Regions from separate parts of the Aerococcus sp. NPDC058936 genome, predicted to be linked through region 2. Evidence: riboswitches for the same ligand, from Rfam matches in the RefSeq annotation. Region 2 holds a riboswitch; each other region holds the start of a gene.
The links. A riboswitch is a leader RNA that binds a small molecule or an ion and turns the genes downstream of it on or off. The one in region 2 is predicted to bind thiamine pyrophosphate.

Region 1: linked by a shared signal. The riboswitch ahead of ACFW0C_RS03795 (ECF transporter S component) and the one ahead of ACFW0C_RS08085 (hydroxyethylthiazole kinase) in region 2 are both predicted to bind thiamine pyrophosphate.
Region 3: linked by a shared signal. The riboswitch ahead of thiT (energy-coupled thiamine transporter ThiT) and the one ahead of ACFW0C_RS08085 (hydroxyethylthiazole kinase) in region 2 are both predicted to bind thiamine pyrophosphate.

What each region holds. Positions count from the first base shown of each region.
Region 1 covers NZ_JBHYKZ010000003.1:185,374-193,658, forward strand. Annotated here, with positions in the region: gene ACFW0C_RS03760 (threonine/serine exporter ThrE family protein) at 1-445, opposite strand, end outside; gene ACFW0C_RS03765 (deoxynucleoside kinase) at 597-1,259, shown strand; gene ACFW0C_RS03770 (type 1 glutamine amidotransferase domain-containing protein) at 1,383-1,898, shown strand; gene thiW (energy coupling factor transporter S component ThiW) at 2,016-2,519, opposite strand; gene tenA (thiaminase II) at 2,509-3,204, opposite strand; gene ACFW0C_RS03785 (energy-coupling factor transporter transmembrane component T family protein) at 3,204-3,866, opposite strand; gene ACFW0C_RS03790 (ABC transporter ATP-binding protein) at 3,873-5,228, opposite strand; gene ACFW0C_RS03795 (ECF transporter S component) at 5,225-5,791, opposite strand; TPP riboswitch at 5,918-6,006, opposite strand; tRNA gene ACFW0C_RS03800 (tRNA-Lys) at 6,499-6,571, opposite strand; gene ACFW0C_RS03805 (heavy metal translocating P-type ATPase) at 6,751-8,285, opposite strand, start outside.
Region 2 covers NZ_JBHYKZ010000009.1:78,339-86,623, forward strand. Annotated here, with positions in the region: gene thiD (bifunctional hydroxymethylpyrimidine kinase/phosphomethylpyrimidine kinase) at 1-470, opposite strand, end outside; gene thiE (thiamine phosphate synthase) at 471-1,097, opposite strand; gene ACFW0C_RS08085 (hydroxyethylthiazole kinase) at 1,097-1,936, opposite strand; TPP riboswitch at 2,121-2,211, opposite strand; gene ACFW0C_RS08090 (GNAT family N-acetyltransferase) at 2,366-2,863, shown strand; gene ACFW0C_RS08095 (YkvA family protein) at 2,938-3,225, shown strand; gene ACFW0C_RS08100 (NADPH-dependent F420 reductase) at 3,401-3,970, opposite strand; gene ACFW0C_RS08105 (winged helix-turn-helix transcriptional regulator) at 4,127-4,480, opposite strand; gene ACFW0C_RS08110 (DNA/RNA non-specific endonuclease) at 4,709-6,070, shown strand; gene ACFW0C_RS08115 (6-phospho-beta-glucosidase) at 6,156-7,595, opposite strand; gene ACFW0C_RS08120 (alpha/beta hydrolase) at 8,100-8,285, shown strand, end outside.
Region 3 covers NZ_JBHYKZ010000007.1:56,518-64,802, reverse strand. Annotated here, with positions in the region: gene pdhA (pyruvate dehydrogenase (acetyl-transferring) E1 component subunit alpha) at 1-424, opposite strand, end outside; gene def (peptide deformylase) at 814-1,386, shown strand; gene coaBC (bifunctional phosphopantothenoylcysteine decarboxylase/phosphopantothenate--cysteine ligase CoaBC) at 1,458-2,669, opposite strand; gene thrC (threonine synthase) at 2,694-4,184, opposite strand; gene ACFW0C_RS06805 (50S ribosomal protein L25) at 4,454-5,089, shown strand; gene thiT (energy-coupled thiamine transporter ThiT) at 5,254-5,817, opposite strand; TPP riboswitch at 5,964-6,060, opposite strand; gene ACFW0C_RS06795 (iron-sulfur cluster biosynthesis family protein) at 6,269-6,592, shown strand; gene ACFW0C_RS06790 (hydroxymethylglutaryl-CoA reductase, degradative) at 6,659-7,972, shown strand; gene ACFW0C_RS06785 (hydroxymethylglutaryl-CoA synthase) at 8,027-8,285, opposite strand, start outside.

The DNA of each region.
Region 1 (8,285 bases), on a different contig from region 2:
AAGACAAGATCAACTCGTTAATACCTCCCCCAAAAAGGAAACAGAAGGCTGCAACTAAACCCACTACCCCGATTGATACTTGTAATTTTGAATATTGGGGCTTCTGGAACCGAATAACCTGTAACCGCTCATAAGCTTCGTCAATTGAAATATTACCTGAAGTTAATTCACGTGAAATATGATTTACTTGGGTAATTTTATTTAAATTGTTAGAACGGCGTGTAATCCTCTTAATACCAGTAAACCCAGAACCTTCAAAAGATGGGTCATCAAGAGTCATATAAAGACCTGTTGAAAGAGAGATTGCCACTGCATATGCGGCATTTGATGTTGTTAAAATACGGTTCATCGTATCTTCAACACGGTATGACTCTGCATTACTTTCTGTCATTATTTGCCCAGCTAACAGAGCCGTTTCTAAAATTTTCTTATTTAAATCTACCATTTTGACCCACCCCTTCTCATAATCCACGGCTATTGTACCATAGGTCATCAACAAATAAAGATGCCGATTTCCATCTAAATGTATTCTATTTCAACCTGTCTTCTAACCCAAGTCAGATTAAATTTATGTTATAATTGCCCCGACTAATTAGATGAAGGAGCAATTAAATATGATTACCATGGCAGGCATGATCGGTGTTGGTAAGACTACTTATACCCAACATATGGCAAAAATATTTCAAGCAGAACCACTTTTTGAAGAAGTATCAGAAAATCCAATTTTGGATGCATACTACAGCCAACCAACGAAATATGCTTTTTCACTGCAAATTTACTTTTTAAACCAACGCGTTAAAAGTATTAAACGCGGGATGAAATTTGACCGTGCAATATTAGATCGGTCAATTTATGAAGATGCTTTATTCACTCAGGTAAATAATATTAACGGCAATATATCAGATGTAGAATGGCAATTGTACCAAGACTTATTGGCCAATATGATGGACGATGTTCGCATAATTTCAGAATCAACCAATCAATCACCGAAATTACTTGTTTACTTACATGCACCTTTCGATTTAGTTCTTGAGAAAATCAAGCGTCGTGGTCGTCCATACGAACAAGTAGAAGGGCGTCCAGATTTACTAGCCTACTATAAGCAACTACACACCTTATACGATGAATGGTACGCAAACTATGACCATTCAGCTAAAATGGCCATTGATGTTAGCAAATTTGACATTTTAACAAATAAGGACCAAGAAATCGTTGCGAAAAAAATTCAAGACAAGTGGGCAACACTCCAAAAGAATTAATCAATATAATATAAGGTGTTATTTAATATTGATCAGTTAAATATCATACAATGCATATCGTTTGCACGCTATATTTATATCCTTTAGTATATAAGTATCAAAGCTTTAAGGAGGCTATAAATTATGGCAAGAATTGCAACTGTATTGGCTAACTTATTTGAAGACTCTGAATATACTGAACCAAAGAAAGCTTTAGAAGCAGCAGGACATGAAGTCGTCACAATCGGTATGAAAGCCGGTGAAACTGTTCGTGGTAAAGCTGAAGGAACTGAAGTAACTATTGAAAAATCTATCGATGAAGTAGAAGCGAAAGATTTCGATGCCTTATTAATTCCTGGTGGCTATTCACCTGACCAACTACGTAAACATGACAGCATGTTAGACTTTGTACGTCATTTTGACAGCAACAACAAATGGATTTTCACCATCTGCCATGGTCCTCAATTATTGGTAAATGCTGAAACCTTAAAAGGTAAAGACATTACCGCAGTGAAACAAGTGGCAATTGATGTGAAAAATGCTGGTGCAAATTTCTATGACAAAGAAGTTGTGATCGATGAAGCTGGTAAATTAATTTCAAGCCGGACACCTGAAGACTTACCTGCATTTGATCAAGCAATTGTCGATGCATTGAAATAAATTCTAAAATAGCTAAAAGCAAGCGTTACATCTGAATAGGTGTAGCGCTTTTTTTGATAACACTTTTTATAGAAAAAAACTACCTCGCAAAAGGTAGTTTTTTGTGCCTTCAACTAATTAGCCAAATGTTTTCTTGACCCGTTGAATATAAGGCACTTTGTCTATTCTGACCAGGACTAGGTAAGCAATTAATGACCCTGATAATGCCCCGATGATAAACCGCGGTGTATAGACAAACCAATACATATCTTGAGCAGACCCTGTAAACCAGACCATGATTGGGTAAGAGAGTAAGGACCCAATCAGGCCTGTTCCAATAAATTCGCCTATTATAGCACCAAGATATGTATTCATCCATTTATAACCCACACCAGCCAGAAAGGCCCCAAATACGGCACCAGTAAGTGCTAGCGGTGGAATCCCAAATAAGATCATCCGGATAATCCCACATGCGAGTGCCATCACTGTCCCATAAATGGGACCCATCAACACAGCAGCAATCACATTCATGACACTAGACATTGGGGCAATCCCTTCCACCCGAAATAGTGGTGAAAGGACAACATCCATAGCTATCATCATGGCTAAGATCGTCAATTTCTGTACTTTATTATTTGTCATCATGTTGGATACCCTCCGGCCAAGTTTCAAGATTAAAAGCCATTTCCCAGAAATTAAATTCCATTCTAGCACTTACGACAAATGCGGATACCATACTATCCTGGTCTTCCTGACTAGACTCAGCGTACAGACGGTTCAGTAGGGCGCATTCCTTTTCGATAGCCTCACTTGCTTCTTCCCCACCGTATGTCTCAATCCATCTTTGGTAGATTGGGACAGGTGAAGTCACATTTAATTGTCTTAACCGTTGACCAATTTCAAAATACAGCCAAGAACATGGCAATAAACTAGCCGCTGCAACTGCATCATTATTTTCCACTAACTGCCGGTACATATGTGATACATAGTGGTAAGCAGTTGGCGCAACGCCGGTCCCTTTTAATTCGTCATTTGTTACCGCCAATTCTTCAAAAAAGTTGGCACGGATGGCTAATTCACCTTCCGCTAAATGGCTGGCATTTTCAAGCATCTGCGTCTTTAACGCAGGCTCATCAGTAATTTCTGCGACTTTATCATAAAGAGCTGAAAAGTGACGCAAATAATAAGCATCTTGGATCAAATAGTAACGGAAGTTTTCAATGGGTAACGTCCCATCTTGTAACTGCAAAATAAAAGGATGGTTGAAACTCCCCTCCCAAAAGGGTCTCGTTTGACTGCGGGCGATTTCTGTAAAAGTCTTTTCCATCAAATCATATTCTCCAATCTCATAATCATATTGCCGACGATAATTAAACTCATGCATAAAACAATAGCTGGTGTAGACATTTTCCAATGACGGTACTGGTGGCGAGGCTGGTCTTCAGAGAAACCCCTAGAATACATGGCTTCTGCGTACCGATCCCGCCAATTGAGGGCTAGAAAGATCACTTTCACATAATAGAGAGGTGACCATGGATATAATTTCTTCCCCCTTAATAAACTGGCATCATGCATACTCTTGATTTCCCTTTGAATTTCAGGCACAGCATGTATCACAACCAACAAGCCATAGATAAAAATAGCCGGCACTTTATACTGTTCAAAAATTAGTAAGCAATCTTGTAAGTCAACCGCAATCATAAACCCTATTCCTAAAGCCGCAAAGGCATAGGTTCTAGTGAATAATACCCAAGCATCATCTAGTCCACTTCCTTGGATATAGACCGACCAAAAAGTGGTTATGGCAGGAATAAAAGGTAGGGCTAATAAAAATACCAGTACACCAAACCGTTTTTTAATAGCTAAGTAGGCTACAACCATCAATAAGACATAAATATTCAGCCAAACCGAATAGGTAAAAGATATTTCAATCGTGAACAAGAATACCAAGGCCAAAATAGCTGGAATCGCTGTTTTCTTCTCTTCCATCAACTATCAAACCTCCTTTAGCACTTGATTAGACAAGTGAATATGATGATCACTTACACCTTCAAGCGGACCCAGGCGATGAGACACAATCAAGAAATCCGTATCTCTTTTCTTGTCTTCAATCCAATCTGCAAAGTAATCACTGGCTTTCTGGTCCAAACCCGCAAAAGGCTCATCCAGCATTAGAAACTGGTGGTCTAAACTCAATAAGGCGATTAATTGCACCATCTTCTTCTGCCCTTCGCTTAAATGATATAAACTTCGGTCTAAAACGTGGCTGATATGCAAGTCTTCAAGAGCCTGCATCTGGCGGTCACGAATTTCACCAGCATCTTCATTTGGAAACCGTAACTCACTCGCCACTTCCAACGTCACAAATTGTTGGGCTGCATCTTGAACAGCCAAGGTGAGCGATTCGTATAAGTTTTTCTTGCCCCAAAACCTTGAAAGTCTCCGGTCCTGAAACCGCATTTTGCCCTTGTAAGGGTGTAACTGGGCCATGGCCTTTAATAAAGTCGATTTCCCCGCCCCATTATCGCCAGTTAGGGTGGATACCCCCTTTTGAAAAATGAATTTGTCTTGGTGAAGCAAGGTTTTTTCGCCTTGTTTGATCGCAATATTTTCCAAGGTGAAAGCTGATTCGCTGCTAGCTTGACGAGTAGTCAACAATGGAATAGGCGCTTTTTCCGGTAAGTTGGCTACATCTGCTTCAGAAAGTTGCCCGTCTCGCATGATAAAGAATCGGTTGATGAGCCCCTTATAGTCAGTCAACTCATGGTCTACCACCACAATCAACTTGCCTTGCTGTTTTAATTTCGCCAACATGTTAATCAAGAAAACTCTAGATGCTGGGTCAATTGATGCAAAGGGTTCGTCTAATAAGAAAACTGGTGGATTGACTGCAATCAAGATGGCCAAGGCCGCCCGCTGCTTCTCCCCACCTGACAGGGTCATCAAGTCTTGCTGTAATAAATGTCTGATACCCAAATCGTCAACCGCTTGATTTAACCGCGCTTTGGCCTGGTCATAGGGTAGACCGCAATTTTCTAAGGCGAAGAAACATTCTCTTTCCAGGGTGCGCATGGTAAATTGTTGATCCGGATTTTGAAACATCAACCCAATTTTCTGGGCTTTTTCTGGAATGGTATAGTCTGACACCCGCTGGCCATCGACTACAACATTCCCTTGAAAGCTTGCACCATTGAAGCCAGCTAGGGTATGGATGAGGGTGCTTTTCCCGCTACCACTATCACCTGTCAGTAAGATAAAATCACCTAGCTGCCAATCACAAGAAATCCTGTCTAGGATGACGGTCTCATTTTTCCGGACAACCAAGTCACTAATTTGTACTAAGGCGCTCATTGGGCAATTCCTTTGGCTTGTACCTTGTTGAACAGGCTAACGATTTGTTTAGTTAGGAAGACACCGAAAAATGTTACTGAAATCAAACGAACTAAGAATAAAGCCACGACCAAACCAAGGCCATAAGTCGCATAGCCAAATTTGAAGAATTCAAAGGCAAAACTAAATACCGTTGTCCCAATAGCACCATAAACTAAAGTAGTCGTATCATAGCGTTCGTATTTGGTAACAAAGAAGCCCGCTTCAGTACCCAGTCCTTGAATTAAGCCAGAAAGTAACACCCCAGCCCCAAAATATGACCCATATAGCATCTCGGCAAGAGCGGCAAAGACCTCACCTAACAAGGCACTGCCCACTTTCGGGATCAACATACCCGCCACTGGCGCCGCAATCGTCCACATACCAAATAAGATTTCATTGGCAAAAGGCGTTAAACCAAACGGTGTTAATAGGGACACTAAAACGGCATACAGGACACCAGCGCCCATAAATACGGCTCCAAATAAGAAAGCTAGAAATGCTAAAAAGATGACGTCGGGCAAGGCCCATTTAAATTTTTCCATCAAAAAAACCCCTTTTCCTATATTTTAAAAATAGAGGCATAAGGGGTGAGCAAAGGCGAATTCGCTTCTTGTTTTAGACACTTTAATAAACTATCCAGACACACTTGGTCAGATAGTTTCCGTATCATAAACATTTTTACATTTCCCTTCGCCAGTATTAACTGTGTCAGGTTCAATGGGTATAATCTCAGCTTTCGGCACCCCAAATGTCACTACTATATGAATGTATCTCCGATACTAACACATCGATTTAGAAAATGAAAGCGGCAATTTATATAATGTTTTTCAATTACAACAGAAAATAGCAGTATAATGCATATAACCTTGCATCATTTTTTATGATTTCTTACTTTATTAGAAATATCAAGGAAGTAAAAGTAGCGGATATATCCGTCTATCAATTTAAATAAAATAGAACTGAGATATAGTATTACGAAGGAGCGAAAGAGATTAAGATTATTGATGTATTTCAGAGCGAACTCAATAAGACTATTCCCTTAGAGTATATTGGTCGAGTCCGGTGAATGATTTGGTGTAGATTCAATTACAGATGGTCAAAAATATGATGTCGTTAGAGCTGCGTTTATATTTTAAATTACTCAATATTTCTCAAACTTTATATAAAGTATTTTCGCTACTTTTCAAATTCAATCCAAAAAGGCACTAAATCAATATTATCAAAACATTGATTTAGTGCCTTTTTTTAATGGACTGGCAGGGGCTCGAACCCTGGACCCACTGATTAAGAGTCAGTTGCTCTACCAACTGAGCTACCAATCCAAATGTAAATTTTATCTGCAATAGTGAAAGTTTACGCCCATTTTTGGGAAAAATCAAGGGTTTGAACTCAAAAATCGCATTTGGTTTTTTTATATAATAAAAAGACCAAGGTTCATCCTAAGATATCCCCCTGGCCCCAAAAAATAGGGTGGTTATAATTTATCTATTATAATCGTCACTTAAGCTTTAGCTTTAAAGCCCTTCAATCTCAGCGCATTCAGTAATACTGAAACAGACGATAAACTCATGGCTGCACCAGCAAACATAGGACTTAGTAATGGACCACCAAACAGGTAGAGGATACCCATGGCAACTGGGATCCCAACCGTATTATAGGCGAAAGCCCAAAATAGGTTTTGCTTAATATTGGTAATGGTTGCCCGACTCAATTCAACCGCTGTTGGCACGTCCATTAAGTCGCTACGCATCAAGACAATATCTGCTGATTCAATGGCTACATCAGTCCCTGAACCAATGGCAATTCCGATATTGGCTTGGGCAAGAGCTGGCGCATCATTGATCCCGTCACCAACCATGGCCACGTGTAAGCCTTCATCTTGTAATTTCTTCACTTCATTGGCCTTGTCTTCCGGCAAGACTTCACTAAAAACCCGGTCAATGCCCACTTGTTTGGCAATCGCCTCAGCAGTCCCCTTGTTGTCACCCGTGATCATGGCCACTTCAATGCCCATTCGGTGTAATTTTTGGATAGCTGCTACAGAGTTTTCTTTGACCGTATCCGCTACTGCGATAATTCCTAATAATTGGCCGTCAACCCCAACAAACATGGGTGTTTTACCCTCAGCAGCCAATTGGTCAGCCACAGCTCTTGCAACCGATAAATCTATATTATGATTAGCCATTAATTTACTATTGCCTAGCAAAACGATTTGGTCATTCAAGCTAACTTGTAAGCCGTGTCCAGGAATCGCTTGGAAATCTTGGCTAGGCGTTAATGTCAACTTGCGGTCCTTAGCTTCAGCTACAATCGCTTCACCTAGTGGGTGTTCTGACCCCACTTCTGCAGACGCCGCAACTTGCAAGATATCATCCGCATCCGTGCCATTGAAAGCTTTAATATCTGTCACCACCGGTTTGCCTTCGGTAATGGTACCTGTTTTGTCAAAAATAATGGTTTGAACTTTATGGGTTTCCTCTAGGGCATCGCCACTCTTAATCAGGACGCCATTCTCAGCACCCTTACCAGTCCCCACCATAATCGCTGTTGGCGTCGCCAAACCTAAGGCACACGGACAAGCAATCACTAGAACGGAAATGGTAATTGACAAGGCAAATACCCATGATTCCTGCCCTAGGAAATACCAGGCAAGTCCAGAAATCGCCGCTAAGCCCATCACAATGGGGACGAAAATACCGGATATCTTGTCCGCTAACTTGGCTATTGGCGCTTTAGACCCTTGTGCTTCTTCAACAAGTTGGATAATTTGCGCAAGGGTTGTGTCCTTGCCGACCTTTGTGGCCTTGAATTGGAATGACCCATTTTTGTTGATAGACGCGCCAACAACCTGGTCGCCTACCCTTTTTTCAATTGGGATACTTTCCCCAGTAATCATGGCTTCGTCAACCGCTGAGCTGCCCTCAACGACCTCGCCATCAACTGGAATTTTCTCGCCAGGGCGAACGACTAAAATATCGCCCGTCACCACCTGGTCAATCGCTACTTCAACCTCTTGACCGTCGCGCATTACTCGGG
Region 2 (8,285 bases):
GCTTCTGATTCAATAGTCATGTCAGCGATGATTTCTGCTTCTGGGATATTTGGTGTGACTATGGTCGCAAGAGGGAGTAATTTATTTTGAATGGCGTCGATGGCGTCTTGATCCAACAGTTGGTGACCACCCTTAGCCACCATGACTGGGTCAACGATTAAAGGTCCAAAGTCTACCTCTTTCAGATTTTTAACCACATTCTCTACATATGCTCCGTTAAATAACATGCCTGTTTTGACAGCGCCTATTTTGAAGTCCGCTTTCAAAGAGGCAAATTGCGCATCGATAAAGTCCAAGGGTACCGGTAAGGCCGATTGGACGCCTAGGGTGTTTTGGGCAGTCAAGGCGACCACAATCGACATACCAAAGGCTTTTCGGGCTTGGAAAGTTTTCAAGTCGGCTTGAATTCCTGCACCCCCACCTGAGTCAGACCCAGCGATTGTCACTACTTGTGGTGTTGAATTTACCATTTAGTCCACCTCCAACATATCTGCTACTTCAGCCTTTAAATCCCTTACGCGTTGTGTCACTGAATCTGCCAGCATGATTTCAGAAACAACTGAAATCCCTGCAATCCCACTTCCGGCTAATGTTTTGACATTTCCTAGCTGAATGCCGCCAATTGCGACAACTGGGATAGCTACTTGATTGGTAATTGTCTGTAATGTATCCACCGTCACTAGGCTGGAATCCTTGGTGGTTGTTGGGAAGATGGCTCCCACGCCTAAATAATCCGCCCCTTGTTGGTAGGCCTCTTCAGCTCGCGCTAGGGTTTTGGCTGAAACCCCTAAAATTTTATCTGGTCCGATGAGTTTTCTGACCACGTCAACTGGCAATTCGTCGTCACCAATGTGGACGCCCACTGCATCCACCGCTAACGCTAAGTCCACCCGGTCGTTGATGATCAAAGGCACATCATATCGGTCGGTGATGGCTTTCAATTTTTGGGCTAAGGCGTAAGCATCGCGGCTGGTTGCTGTCTTGTCCCGGTATTGAACCAAAGTAACCCCCGCCTTGACCGCGTCTTCAACCACTTGTAAAAAGGCGTCTTCTTGGTAATCAAAACCCGCTGTGACTAGGTATAAACTGTAATCCATTATAGCTGACCTCCCTTAATACCTGTTAACCAATCATCGTCTTCTAACAATAGGGACAGGTTATTCAATGTTGCTTGTCTAAAATCGGCTAGTCCTCTTGTTGTGGCATCCGCTTTTTCACCACATAAATTAAAGTAAGATACCGCTAAAATCACAGCATCTAGGACGGGTTGGCCAGCACCTAATAAGGCTGTTACCAAGGCGCCGACAATGTCTCCTGTCCCAGTAAAGCGCCCCAGATTGTCTACCCCATTTTTCAAATAGTAAATGCCTGATGCGTCAGCGACTATGTCTACTGGTCCAGTGGCTAATAGCGTTGTGCCGGCATGGTCTGACACCCATTCTTGCATGGCTTGACCCAGTTCCACTAAGGCCGCCTTGCTTTGGTCATCGGCCCCTGCGTCAACACCTCTTCCTGTTGATCCTAAACCACAGAAGGTCCGCATTTCAGACAAGTTTCCCTTGATGACATCTGGTGTGGATGCACTGATTTCTTGGGCTAAGTCGTTACGCAAGGGACTGGCTGAAACACCTACTAAATCCAGAACGAAAGGCGTATCTGTTTCTTCAGCTGTTCTAGCAGCCAATAAAATGTTGCGGATTTTCTCAGGCGATAAACTCCCAATATTGATCAAGGCCCCGTCATTTTGATTGAAGAAATCTTCCATCTCAGCTGCCTGGTCTGCCATGACTGGTGCCGCCCCCACATATAACAAGGCGTTGGCCACTGATTCCACCGTTACAGTATTGGTTAAGCACTGGATTAGCGGACTTTTAGCTAATGGGAAGGGGTTGTCGTAAGTTGGTAAAGCTTTTAATGTATATAAATCGATTGTCATCTTTTAAATCCTTTCAATATCGCATCTTTTAAATCATTATGATGAAGTATTATTGGTGTTCAATTATCTAGACACCTTTTGGCAAACAAAAAAGCCCCCTTTCCTGTCAGTATTCGACAAAAGGGGGAAATAGTCGTCCAAATGAATGATAGCAAGGAAAAAAGCCAAACGAATCATATTTTTGACAATATTTACTACATTTTCCTTCGCCAGTATTAACTGTATCAGGTTCCATGGGTATAATCTCAGCTGTCACAGCACCCCAAATGTCTCTATGAATTAACTCTATTCAAACAATCTTTTAAAAGAATGTCAACCCTTTCAATATGAGTAAAACCATGAAATCCATCAGATGATTATTGGACTGGTGTAGCTGGTATGGGTATAATAAGGGAAAATTCGATACAAATTTATAGGAGGTCTAACAGAATGAAAAATTTTAAACATTACAGCAAAGTCGACACGGAAGTCCTTAGAGAAATATGGAACGATATTTTGGTGGATGGTGTCGCCTTCCCTGGTTTAGACCTTTATTCAAGGGCCGCCTTTGAGAAGAAACTGGATGCTTATGACCAAGTTGACGTCTTATTGGTGGATGATCAGATTGCTGGCTACTACCTGATTAAAGCAAATAACGAAGGTCGGGCAAGTCACGTAGCTAACGGGACTTACGCAGTGAATAAAGCCTTCCGGAGTCAAGGTTTGATCAATGACTTGGTAGCAAAATCCATTGAAACAGCTAAAACATGCGGTTTTAGAGGGATTCAGTTTAACGCGGTTGTAGCTGAAAACAAGGCTGCTATCCATACTTACGAGAAATTTGGCTTTGAAATTGTGGGGACAATTCCAGGCGGTTTCCAAGTGAAAGACGGTCGTTATGTGGATATGCATATCATGTATCTAGATTTAACGAAGACAAGTGCCTAAATTAGGTCTTAGGACGGATACATCTACCCTTTTTTCCCATTAATATATAGACATGAGAAAGGATGATGTACGCAATGAAACAAACATCAAAAATGACCTTGGGCAAGTTCGCCAAAGCCTTATTTAATAAGGAAACACCTACCTATATCAAGGCGATTACTGGATTAGCACTCGCTTATACCGTCTTCCCAGCTGATGTGTTGCCGGATATCTTCGGTCCCTTGGGATTTGTGGATGACGCAGCCGTAATTGGTGTCTTGACGACGATTGCTATGTCCTTATTAGATAATTACAACGAAAAACAAGCTACGCAAACAGCCAATACACACACCGACTTTGATCCAAATAAAGTGATCAACTAGATTAAAATACCTACCCCTAAAAGCCGTGAAACCCACTACCCCGGGAATCGCGGCTTATTTTTATTGTAGATAGAACAAAATAAAAACCACCAACAAGCTAGTATGCACTAAGTCGTTGGTGGTTGTGTTAAATCTATTACATTTTTATAACTAATTCTAGTCTCAATATCGGGCTTTATTTAACTAGTGCAAATCCTGCTGTCCAAGCGATTTCTTCGCGGGCTGCTAATGTGATTTGTAGGAAGCCGATTGCTTCTAATTCACGAGCACGTGATAATTCACCTGCGTCTACAAAGTTCAAGCCGCTACCTTCTAAAGCATCTTTGAAGGCTGCTTTAGCTTCTGCTTCACCAGCTGCTAAAACTGTTGTTGTGTTATCGCCAACTTGTTTAGAAGCTAATGTAGTGCCAAAGTTTGTGTTGAAGGCTTTGATAACTTTCGCACCACTTACTTTTGCTTGGATTTCTTGGGCTGCTGATGAGTCAGCTGGCACAACTAAACCATCGAAAGTGTCGAAGTTTACTGGGTTTGTGATATCAACAATGATTTTGCCTGCTAATTCGTCAGCGTAGTTAGAGATGATGCCATCTACTGCTGCGTAAGGCACTGCCAATACAACAATATCGCCTAATGCTTGTTTACCGTCTTGTGAACCGATGTAAGCGACGTCGTTTCCTGCTTCTTGGAATAAGCCACCGATTGCTGAACCCATGTTACCTTTACCGAATACTGTAATATTTGCCATGTTTATATACCTCTTTCATTTGTAAGTTTCTTGGTTACTTGTTTATAGGTATATTTAACCACGAAAATCCACTTACTAAAAGTAGGCACTTTTTCCTTAGCTACTTACTTATTGGTAAGTAATGACAGATACCAAGGCTTTGCCAGCAAAAAAAATTTAATTTTTTTCTGAATTTTTAATTCCCGGTAGGTTGCCGTTCAAATAATCGTTCCCCCAGGCCCGCATCACTTCAATAATAGGCCTCAAGGTATCACCCAATTCACTCAAGGAATACTCCACTCTTGGTGGTACTTCTGCATAAACAGTCCGCTGGATAATCCCGTCTGACTCCAACTTACGGAGGTTTTCCGTCAAGACTTTCTGACTAATCCCTTCAATAGACCGGTGCAATTCATTGAAACGGTAAGTCCCCTTCAATAATTCTCGAATAATCAAAACTTTCCATTTATTCCCTATTAGATCGACCGTTGTCGCCACTGGGCAAATCGGTAATTCTTCTTTCGCTAACATAATTTCACCTCAATCGGCTTTCTATTACAAGTATCATACCAGAAATTCGCCTGATAATTATTGTAAAAAGACTACAGACATCGATTTAGTGATCCCTTGCCGAGAAATAACTTTGTCTATTTTATATTTTATAAATAAAAGCACGATAGTCATTGCAGTTTCTGATGACGGCCGATATAATGTTAGGCAATATGGGAGAGAACAGATATTTTGGGAGAATTATAAATAATGAAGAAAAAGAATATTAACTGGTTACGTTTGTTGGCTTACTTTGCTCTATTGATAGTCTTTATCATGCTATCACCATTCATTTTACTTGTTGCGCCTATTCTGGCCTTGTTTTTCTACAAGATTAAACCAAATAATCGATGGTTCAGAAATAGCTTGATTGCCTTTGCAGCTGCATTAATCGGTACGATTGTCATCTTTTCAATAGACACTCGTGAAACCGAGGCCAATCAAACCGCTCTACAATCACAAGCACAAGTCATATCCTCAGATCAAGATGTTGATGAGCATTCCGCTAATGATTCTGAATCAGCGACCGAAGACGCGGCAGCTAAGTCTGCTGAAGATGCGTCACGCAAATCCTCCAAGGAATCTTATGACAAAAAATTAGCTGCTGAATCAAGTGCACGCCAAGCTTCTTCTAAGAAACGTGCTGAAGCAGAGTCTAAAGAAAAAGCAGCAGCTGAATCTAAAGCTAAAGCTGAAAGTGAAATTGCCAGCCAAGCAAGCGCTGAATTGACAAAAGTACGGACAGTACCAACTGGGCAAACGTATATAGAAATTAACAATAACACCCCTTACTTTACAGATGCAGATATTACATCGACTGAAGCCTACGAATCATACGGTGAACTAGATAGTTTAGGTCGAGTAACCGCCGCAAACGCTGTCCTCGGCGTCGAGCTCATGCCTACTACAGAACGTGGCGATATTTCAGATATCAAGCCAACTGGCTGGCAACAAGCCAAATATGCCAATGTTTCTGGTGGTTGGTTATATAACCGGTCTCATTTGATTGGCCACCAATTAACTGGTGAAGATGCCAATGCCCGCAACTTGATGACTGGGACTAGATGGTTTAATACGGAAGGAATGTTGCCCTTTGAAAACTTTGTGGCTAACTATATTGAAGAAACAGAAAACCATGTGCGCTACCGCGTTACACCAGCATTTGAAGGGGAAAACCTACTGGCATCCGGTGTTTACATGGAAGGCTTCTCTATTGAAGATAATGGCGCCACTATTCAATTCAATATCTATGTACCAAACATTCAACCAGATGTTGAAATTAACTACGCAGACGGTTCATCTGTAGGTCCTGAAGGCCCGTCACAAGATGAATCACTATCAAACTTAAACCAATCTTCGACCGTTTCTGAAACTGCCCCTGCAGCTGAAAGTGCACCAGCTACTACCGCACCAGCGTCTGGTGGTGATGTCAGTTCGGTTGATGCAAATGGCAACGGACAGGTAACCATTAAAGAAGCCAAAGCGGCAGGCTTTTCAATGCCTATTTATGCTGACCATTGGTTGTATCCATATATGGATGACCGTGACGGCGATGGTATGGTTGGTGAGTAATCCGCCCTACAATTTATATATACGCGAAAAAAGGCGAAATGCGCTTCCAAAAGAGTGCATTTCGCCTTTTTAATTTTCGTTAAGTTTAAGCTAAGTCTTCGCCGTTTGAATCAATGACTTTACGGTACCATGTAAATGATTCTTTCTTAGAACGAGCTAAGGTGCCGTTTCCTTCATTGTCACGGTCAACATAAATCATACCGTAGCGTTTTTTCATTTCCCCTGTAGTAAAGGATACGATGTCAATCACGCCCCACGGTGTGTAACCCATTAAATCAACCCCGTCTTCGTTAACAGCTAATTTGATTTGTTCAATATGGTCGCGTAAGTAAGCAATCCGTGCCTGGTCATGGATCTGGCCGTCAGCGTCAAACTCATCTACAAGTCCCAAGCCATTTTCCACGATAAACAATGGCACTTGGTAACGGTCGTAGAAGCGGTTTAGGGTATAACGTAAACCAATTGGGTCGATTGCCCAACCCCAGTCTGACCGTTCAATATAGGGATTATCCACTTCATGCGGTACGCCACCGTGAACCTTGTTTGTTGGCGTTAATGGGGCATCTTTATCCACCATTGTCGACATGTAGTAAGAGAAACCTAAGTAGTCAACCTTCCCGTTTTGAAGGATTTCTTCATCGCCATCTAGGAAAGGAATTTCAATGCCGTCGCGGGCAAATTCTTTCAAGGCGTAGTTTGGATAGTAACCACGGACTTGTACGTCCGGGAAGAAGTAGCGCATACGCATCGTTTCTTCAGCTAAGAATACGTTGGCTGGCTCACCTGTTTTTGGATAAACTGGCACGTGAGATACCATGGCACCAATTTCAAAGTCTGGGTTAATTTTCTTACCAGCTGCAACCGCTAAGGCTGAGGCAATTAAAGTATGGTGACCTGCTTGGTACATCACTTGTTTGGCATCTTCGCCCTCTTCAACCGTTACACCTGCGTTAGTCCACAAGAAGATAGGATTTGAATAGTCCATCATATTGTTGATTTCGTTGAAGGTCATCCAGTATTTGACTTTGTTTTTGTAGCGTTCAAAAACTGTTTCCGCAAATTTCACAAAGAAGTCCACTACTTGACGGTTTTTGAAACCACCATAGTTTTTTGCCAAGTTTAAAGGCACTTCAAAATGTGAAAGGGTAATGACTGGTTGGATGTTGTATTTCAATAATTCATCAAAGAAGTCATCGTAGAATTGTAAGCCTTCTTCATTTGGTTCAGCATCGTCCCCATTCGGAAAAATACGTGTCCAGTTGATTGACGTACGGAAAGCTTTTAAGCCCATGTCTGCAAATAAAGCCACGTCTTCTTTGTAGTGACCGTATAAGTCAACGGCCACATGGTTTGGATAGTAGCGACCTTCTTCAACTGTATCAGTAATTTCACGCGGTTGATTAGCCCCACCGGCAGTCATTACGTCAGCAACACTTGGCCCTTTTCCACCAGCATCCCATCCACCTTCAGCTTGATGAGCAGCAATCGCGCCACCCCATAAGAAATCTTTTGGTAATTTCGCCATAATGATAAAACTCCTTTATAAATTTATTTGGTTAATTAAGTCAACGTTTGACCATCTTTAGCATCGTTGTGCACATTTATTTCAGTATAGTCTTCAACATTTTCGACAATGAAAGGTGTTATCGTTGTCTTTGTAGACAAACACCAATTCGCCGAGTATTTAGTATCACGGTAAATGATAGCCCTTTCATACTTTAGATTAATCATACATTGTACCCATATAATATGTCAAGTAATGCGAAAAGTGTTTATAACCCTACAACATAATAAAGGAATTTTGTTATATGACTATAATTTATACACTTGCCAAAGAAAGATAATGTTTCCTTCTTTGATTAGAAGATTGTACAATCGTTGATAACAACAATATTTAACCAATAACTTTTTTTACATATCCATGTTAGGTGTATTGGTATACGAATAATCTCTACAGCATGCGACCTACTATGCCCTAGATTTAAACTTTTTAACACTAAAAAACATAAAAGCCAAAGGAGTTATTGTCATGAAATTTGATATCGAAAAAATGCGCATAGAAATGAGAAAAAATGATGCTAAAAGAGATGCTGGTTTAGTAGGGTCAACGACTATTGAAAAGTTTCGTGATATTTCCTACGGTCCACATGGTATTGACAATACTTTAGACGTCTATTATCCAAAAGAAACCGACCATAAATTACCAACTTTAATC
Region 3 (8,285 bases), on a different contig from region 2:
TAATTTGTGGTGGCATTGCATTTAGATCAGCCGGGTAGTTGTTCCCTTCAACATGTCCACGAGACCATAAGAATGCTTGAGAGATTTTTAAACCGTGAGCGATTAATTGAGGGATATCACGATATCCTGGGAATAACCAGTCATCTTTAGTAAATGCAAAAGAACTTGCCATTTGAGAAGCTTCTTGACCTAAAGTAGGTGCGTAGAAACCTAAACGACCTTGTTTTGCCAATGCCATTGAGCGTTCATGAAGTGTACGTGAGAAAACCATACTTTTCATTAACTCAACTAATTCTTCATCTGATAAATCAGGCATGATGTCAGGGTTAACAACATTGCCATCTTCATCTAAAATTTGAACCATTTGAAATTGGGCACTGATAGCATCTAGCTGTGCTTCATAATCCACTGGTAATTTAGCCATTTGTAACACATTCCTCTCTTTTATAAAAATTACACATACTGTCGTTAATCTGTGTTATTTTATTTACCTTACTGATTTACTTTATCAAATCATGCGAGCCTTTTCAATCTTTTTGCAATTTTTGCAACAAAATCTATTATAATACAGAAACCATTATCAGAAAACCCTTCCATTGTTAATTTGATAGTAATATTCATCTTTTACTACAACCAAGCCTTTTTTGATTAAATAGAAAATAGATTGTTTTAAAGGTGTTTTTAAACTGTAATAGTCATTGTTAAACTTCTGTTTCACCTAGTGAATTAGTTTACATAGTATGGTTTTTTTGCATTCAAAGTCTTTTTATGAGAAAATATACCAGTTATGATAGAAGAAAAGGAGTTGTTCAGATGATTACTATGGAAGATATTATTCGCGAAGGACATCCTACCTTACGCAAGAAAGCTGAAAAAATTACTTTCCCAGTTTCTGATGAAATTCGTCAGTTAGCTGATGATATGATGGAATTTTTACGCAATAGCCAAGATGAAGAATTAGCTGAAAAATATGGTTTACGTGGTGGCGTTGGGATTGCTGCGCCACAATTAGATGTATCTATTCAAATGACTGCCCTATTAGTGCCCGACTTGATGGATCCAGAAAATGCCGAGCCATTATTAAACGGTGTATTCTTAAATCCGCGCGTTGTCAGCCATTCTGTTGAAGGTGTTTGTCTTCGTGAAGGTGAAGGTTGTTTATCTGTTGACCGCGACGTACCAGGTTATGTTCCTCGTCACGCCCGCATTACAGTTACTTACAACGATATTGACGGTAACGAATATAAGAAACGTTTCTCAGGCTACCCAGCCATCGTATTGCAACATGAAATTGACCACTTAAATGGGATCATGTTCTACGACCACATCAGTGAGGAAACACCATTCGCCCTTGACGAGCATACCCACTTGTTAGGCGACGAGTAATGTAAGATTAATTATTTATCAATATACGAAAAAATGATGCTGGATTTCGATTCCGGCATCATTTTTTTGCGTTATTTGATTTCGTCTTGTATACGGGCTAACAGTTCAACTGCTACACCGACTTTACTTTGTTTTTCTAAAAGATGCTCACTATCTTTAGTGATTAAGGTCACTTGATTGTCATCTGTATTGAAGCCGATTGTTTGGTCTGAAACGTCATTTGCTACAATCATGTCGACGCCTTTTCTAACCAACTTATCGCGCCCGTATTCAATGACATTTTGTGTTTCAGCAGCAAAGCCAACGGTATAATGCCCTTCTTTAGGCAGACTAGATAAAATATCAGGATTTTCGGCCAATTGAATGGTCAACCCATCTTGATTAGATAGTTGGTCTTTTTTCATCTTTTGATCAGCTGGATGGGCAGACCGGTAGTCAGAAACAGCGGCAGACATGATAACAATCTCCTTGTCTGTGACATATTCGTGCATGGTGTCATACAAATCTTGTGCTGATTCGACGGTGACCACTTCTATGCCGGGTAGAACAGGCAGATTTTTAGCATGGTCAGTACGGACTAGGGTCACTTGCCCGCCAGCAAGGGCGGCGGCATTGGCGATAGCCAAACCCATTTTGCCAGAAGAACGGTTGGTCAAGAAACGGACGGGGTCTAATCTCTCGGTAGTCCCGCCGGCTGAAATCAATAGTTTATGACCGGTTAAATCAAGATTTTTAGCCTGCTTATCGATGGCAATGTAAGCTAATAAGGCTTGGAACACGGCTTCAGGGGCTGGCATCCGGCCTTTACCCTCATAACCTTCTGCCAGGAATCCGGTATCTGGTTCTACCACAATATGGCCGTCTAAACGGAGTTGGTCAACATTACGCTGAGTAGCTGAGTTGGCCCACATTTTCTCGTTCATAGCTGGCACGAATAAGAGAGGCGATTTCAAGGCCAACATCATGGATAATGCTTCGTTATCCGCAATGCCATTAGCAAATTTTCCAATTGTATTGGCGGTCGCTGGCATAACGATAGCGTAGTCAGTCCAATCAGCTAAAGCGATATGGGCCACAGTATCGGGGCTATTGGCCCCTTCAACTAATGGTGGATATTTGATTAGAACTTCAAAGGTAAATGGTGTGACAAATTGCTTAGCAGACGGTGTCAAGGCCACACGCACATTAGCCCCCGCTTTAATGAGGGTACGGACAAAATCTGGGATTTTATACGCCGCGATGCCACCTGTGACAACAACTGTTAAATTTAATCCTTTAAGCATGGTCTCCTCCGCTTTCCAATTGACTTATTCTCCAGTTAAAATATCCACAACTGTTGCCTTCATATCCGCTACAGTCGATACACGGTTGTGGCGTACTTCAGCAGTTTGGATTTCTTTGATGGCATTTGGATAATCGCGGTTTCCTGCAGATTGAATGTTGGCTACCAATTCATCGTCAGTCGCATGTTCAACATCTTGTCCAATCGCTTTCAAAACAGCTTGCGGGAACTTGTATGGGCTAGCTGTTGACACAACAACGCTTGGTCCACTTAGGGCATCTTTGGCCTTCAATTTTTGTAGACTCGCTGATGCAACACCAGTATGTGGATCCATTAAATAGTCGTATTCTTGGTATACGCGGTCAATTTCAGCTTTAGTTTCATCCTCGTCGGCGAACTCGCCAAGGAAGGATGCAAATTTCTCGCTAACATCAGCTGGGAATTCGTACCGCCCTTTTTCATCTAAGTCATTCATCAAGGCTGACAATTGAGCCACGTCATCTCCTAAGGCGTGGAATAACATCCGTTCGAAGTTGCTTGAAACCAAGATATCCATAGATGGTGAAATCGTTAATTTGAACTCACGGTTTTTGTCATAAACACCTGTATTAAAGAAGTCGTATAAGACAGTGTTATCGTTAGAAGCACAAACCAATTTACCAACCGGAAGACCTAATTTTTGTGCATAGTAACCAGCTAAGATGTCCCCGAAGTTTCCTGTTGGGACCATAAAGTTGACCGGACTGCCTGCTTCAATTTCTTCATGTTTCACTAATTGGGCATATGCGTAGAAGTAGTACACCACTTGCGGAATTAAGCGCCCGATATTCATTGAGTTGGCTGATGAAAATTGGATGTTTTCTGACGCTAAATCAGCGCGTAAAGCTTCATCGTTAAATAAGCGTTTCACTTCTGTTTGTGCATCATCAAAGTTCCCTTCAATCGCCACCACAAAGGTGTTATCCCCTTTTTGGGTTACCATTTGTTTTTCTTGAATAGTCGAAACCCCACCTTGTGGGTAGAAGACAATGATTTTTGTACCTGGTACATCTGCGAATCCAGCCATTGCTGCCTTACCAGTGTCGCCTGAAGTAGCTGTCAAAATGGCAATCTCTTTGTCGTTGGCATTCATTTCAGCTGATTTCTTCATTAAATGCGGTAAAATTTGTAGTGCTAGATCTTTAAAGGCAATCGTTGGACCGTGGAATAATTCTAAATAGTAGTCATCGCCAACTTTTGCTAAAGGCGCAATCACATCCGTATCAAATTTTTCATCATAAGCCCCATCGATACATGCTTTTAAATCCGCTTCTGAAAAGTCATCAAAAAAGATAGACATAACAAAATAAGCCAATTCTTGGTAGGTCATCTCTTTTAATTCAGACCAATCAAGGTCAATACTAGGCCATTCTGTTGGGACGTAAAGCCCGCCATCAGTTGCTAGTCCTTGAACAATGGCTTGTGAAGCTGTCACGATATTATCCTGGTTACGTGTACTTTTAAATTGCATCTTAATCCTCCTAAGCGACTCCTATTACCTTGTTGATCATTTTTATCTATGTCAGTCACTCTTTATATTTGCTTTATTTTACCATAGAAGGCACATTTATGGCAGTGTAGGCTACTTTTTCTCATAATTCTCTATTAGAAAATTCATATGAATTATTGCATGTTTATAGCTTAAAATAGATTTTATTACTCACATGTGTTAACATTAATTGTGTTCCTAAATTTTTAAATTGTAGGAAACGTAAATACAAACGTATATACTCAGGAGGTATTCGAATGAAATTTACAGCTCAAAAACGTGATGGCTCTGGTACTTCAGCAGCTAAACAATTACGTAAAGAAGATTTAGTTCCAGGCGTTGTGTACGCTAGTGACTTAGATCCAATTAACATCTCATTATCAGTTTCTGATGTAGAACAAATTCGTCGTGAATTAGGTCTTAACTCAGTATTTGATTTAGAGTTAGATGGTAAAACACATACAGTTTACGTACGTGAAATTTCACAATCAGCGTTGAAACCAACTATTTACAACATTTCTTTACAAGCGATTAAAAAAGGTCAAAAACTTGAAATGCCATTATCTATCGTTATTGTTAACGAAGATGCTTTAGCAGATCAAGAAGGTGTAGCTTCTACAACAACACTTGAAATTGATGTTGTTGCTGACCCAGCAACCGCGCCAGACTCAGTTGAAGTTGACGTTACAGGCTTAGCTATTGGTGACTCAGTAACTGCTGGTGACTTAAAACTTGCTAGCGACATCGAATTAGTAACAGATGCTGAAGAGGTTGTTGTATCTATTTCTGCGCCAGTTGAAGAGCCAGAAGAAGTTGACCCAGATGCAGAGGTTGCTGAACCAGAAGTAATCGATGAAAAAGAAGGCGAAATTGTCGAAGATACTGAAAACTAAGAGTTTTCGATTTCTTTCATCAAAAAAACCGGAGTGATTTATTTCACTCTGGTTTTTTTCTTTAAAAATTAGAAAACCTTTGGCTTTTATTTTAACAAATAACTATATGCATGAAAAAACAGGGCATGATTGCTACGTCACTGCCCTGTTTTGCTCGCGGGTATTTATTTTTCAACTAGGATAATTTTCTTATTAGTTTTGATTAGTAGATAAGAGATGGCATAGCATGCGCCCCATGTCGCAAGTCCCGACATGCCGTTCATGATAGCTGAGTACACCCATGGGCTCATGCCTTCTGGTGCGTATTGCCCCCAAAAGGCTACACCGGCTAGAAAATGAACAAAGTATTCTGCAAATATGGCGATGAAAGTAGCCAATCCAATATATAGGAAAAGATTTTTTTCATGATTGTTCTTTGCTGCTTCTTGGATTTGTAGGGCAAAAATACCCGCTAATCCTGCTAAGGCAAAGGCAAATATATATTCTATAATACCTTGTACTGGAGTTAAAATACTGGCAAATCCAGAAATAAATTTAATCAGTCCTAACAAGAATCCTGACAGTAAACCAGCACGAATCCCTCTTCTAAACGCTACAATATAAATAATGGCTAGTGATATTTGGACTCCGAAACTTGGGCCAATGTCAATCGGTATCATCGATACTATAAAAGCAATTACTGCTGCAATAGCGGCCTCGATATTTTCATTTAACTTAACTGATCTCATTTCTTCTTCTCCATTCTTTTGTAGGCACAGTGCAAGCTATTTTGAAATATCAACAAAGTAAATAAAAAATCGCATCTATCACAATTGTGACAAACACGACCTCTCAATGTATTCAACGATTTAACGCATTAAATCATTCACCAACAAATGGCTATTGAACACTTCCTTACGCCAGTATAAACCGGATCAAGTTATGAGGGTCTGTTTTTAAACATCTCAGCAAAAGCTCCCCTAGTGCATACAAGTATATTATTTCTTTTAGTATATGCTTTTCTTGCACCTTTAGCAAGTGGTAATCACAAACATTTTATAATCGTTCTGACTTAAGGTATAATAGTATTGAGCGTTGGTTGATTAAAACCACACTATTGTATTAATATCATCAATATGATATATTTTTAAGAACATATTTTTGCATTCTTTTATTTTGAGGCCTATGGGGGGAAGAAATTTGAAGCTATTTTTTTCAAATAAAGCGATCAATAAATTGCAATCATTATCACAATTTGAACATATTTGTTTAAGTGATACACAATATTTACGTATTTCTAATGAACAGGAAGTTGACCTAGTTTTGCGGACCAATGAGACGGATTTTTCCGCCTATGACGAGGTACTAGAAACCCATATTGGCCAAGTTCCCATAAGAAAGAATGCTTTAAAATTTTTAGGCCATGACAACCGCATCGATTTCGACGACTTTAGACAAGTTTTCGTTTTAATCGTTGATGGTCAGGTGATGAACGATAATATCTACCTACAGAAAGCGCAATAATTTATAATTCTTAAACTAAACGGGCTAGGTATACTGGTCCGTTTCTTTATTGAAGAAGGAGTAAATATGTCTCAAAACAAATTCCAAGCTTATTATAAAAAGTCTCGGCAAGAACGTATTGATATTTTAGTAGACAAGGAACAAATTACCGGTGACCAAGGAGAATTCTTAAAGAATGGTCAGGGCTTAACTGTTGAAATCGCCGATAATATGGTTGAAAATACCCTTTCTACCTACCGTCTCCCTTATGGTCTAGGACTCAACTTCCTAATCAACAATCGAGAGGTCCAAATTCCAATGGTTACTGAGGAACCTTCTGTGATTGCGGCTGCATCAAATGGTGGGAAAACGATTCAGCAAGCTGGTGGATTTAAGACACAAGTCAACCAGCGTCTGATGACTGGACAAATTGCCTTTACGGGGGTTGAAAATGATACCCAAGCCCTACGTTTTGAAAACTGGGTGAATGAAGTTGCAGATGACTTACTAGCTGTTGCCAATGCTGCCTACCCTTCTATCGTTGGACGTGGTGGCGGTGCGCGGTCCATCCGCAGTCAATACTACCCAGCAAGCGCTCGTAGCGCCCCTTTTTTCGTTATATATCTAACCATTGATACCAAAGAAGCGATGGGTGCGAATATGATGAATACCATGTTGGAGGCTTTAAAAGCTTATATCATACACCATGTGGATTTTATTCCTGGTCTTGATGGGTTGATGGCTATTCTATCGAATTATGCAGTGGAAGCTACGGCAACGGCGACTTGTGAGATTCCAGCCCAGCTATTGGATAAGGGGGAGGTTTCAGGAAGTGAAGTTGCTAGAAAAATAGCATTAGCGAGTCAGTTGGCTCAAGTGGATGTATACCGGGCAACTACTCACAACAAGGGGATTATGAACGGTGTAGATGCTTTTGTATTAGCTACAGGTAATGACTGGCGAGCAGTTGAAGCTGGTGTGCATGCCTATGCGGCCAGAGACGGACAATACCGAGGATTGGCCACTTGGTCATACGACGTTGACCGCGAAGTGCTAACTGGTGCCCTTACCTTACCTTTAGCTTTAGGTGCTGTTGGTGGGTCTATTGGTATCCATCCAACTGTTCAAGTGACCAAGTCCATACTAGGTCAAGCAGACGCTAAAACACTGATGGAAATTGCTGTATCACTTGGGTTAGCCCAAAACTTTGCAGCCGTCCGAGCCCTTGTTTCTGAAGGTATTCAAGCTGGACATATGGAACTACAAGCCAAGTCCCTAGCCATCCAAGCAGGTGCACAAGGTGACCAGGAAATTAACCAATTATTATCAGCATTAGAAAAAGCTGATCACAAAAACTTGGCGACCGCTAAAGAATTATTAAAGAAATTACGAAATGCCTAAAAAAATCGTTACCTGCTTGAAGTTCAGTTTACTTCTTGTAGGTAACGATTTTCTTTATTTATATAGTCGTTTATGATCTTCAACACCGGCTAATTGGAATTGCTCTTCATCTTCAGATAAGACTAATTGACTACCATCTGTTGGTAATTCTTCTTGGAAAATCAATTCATAATCGGCAACGGATAATTGTACACGATTGTCTAACATTGCTACGTGCCTATCTACTGCTAGCATATCTTTGAAACCATCTACTAAAGAAATAGAGAAGAATTCACCAACTGCACCTGAACCATAAGAATACAATCCAATAGTG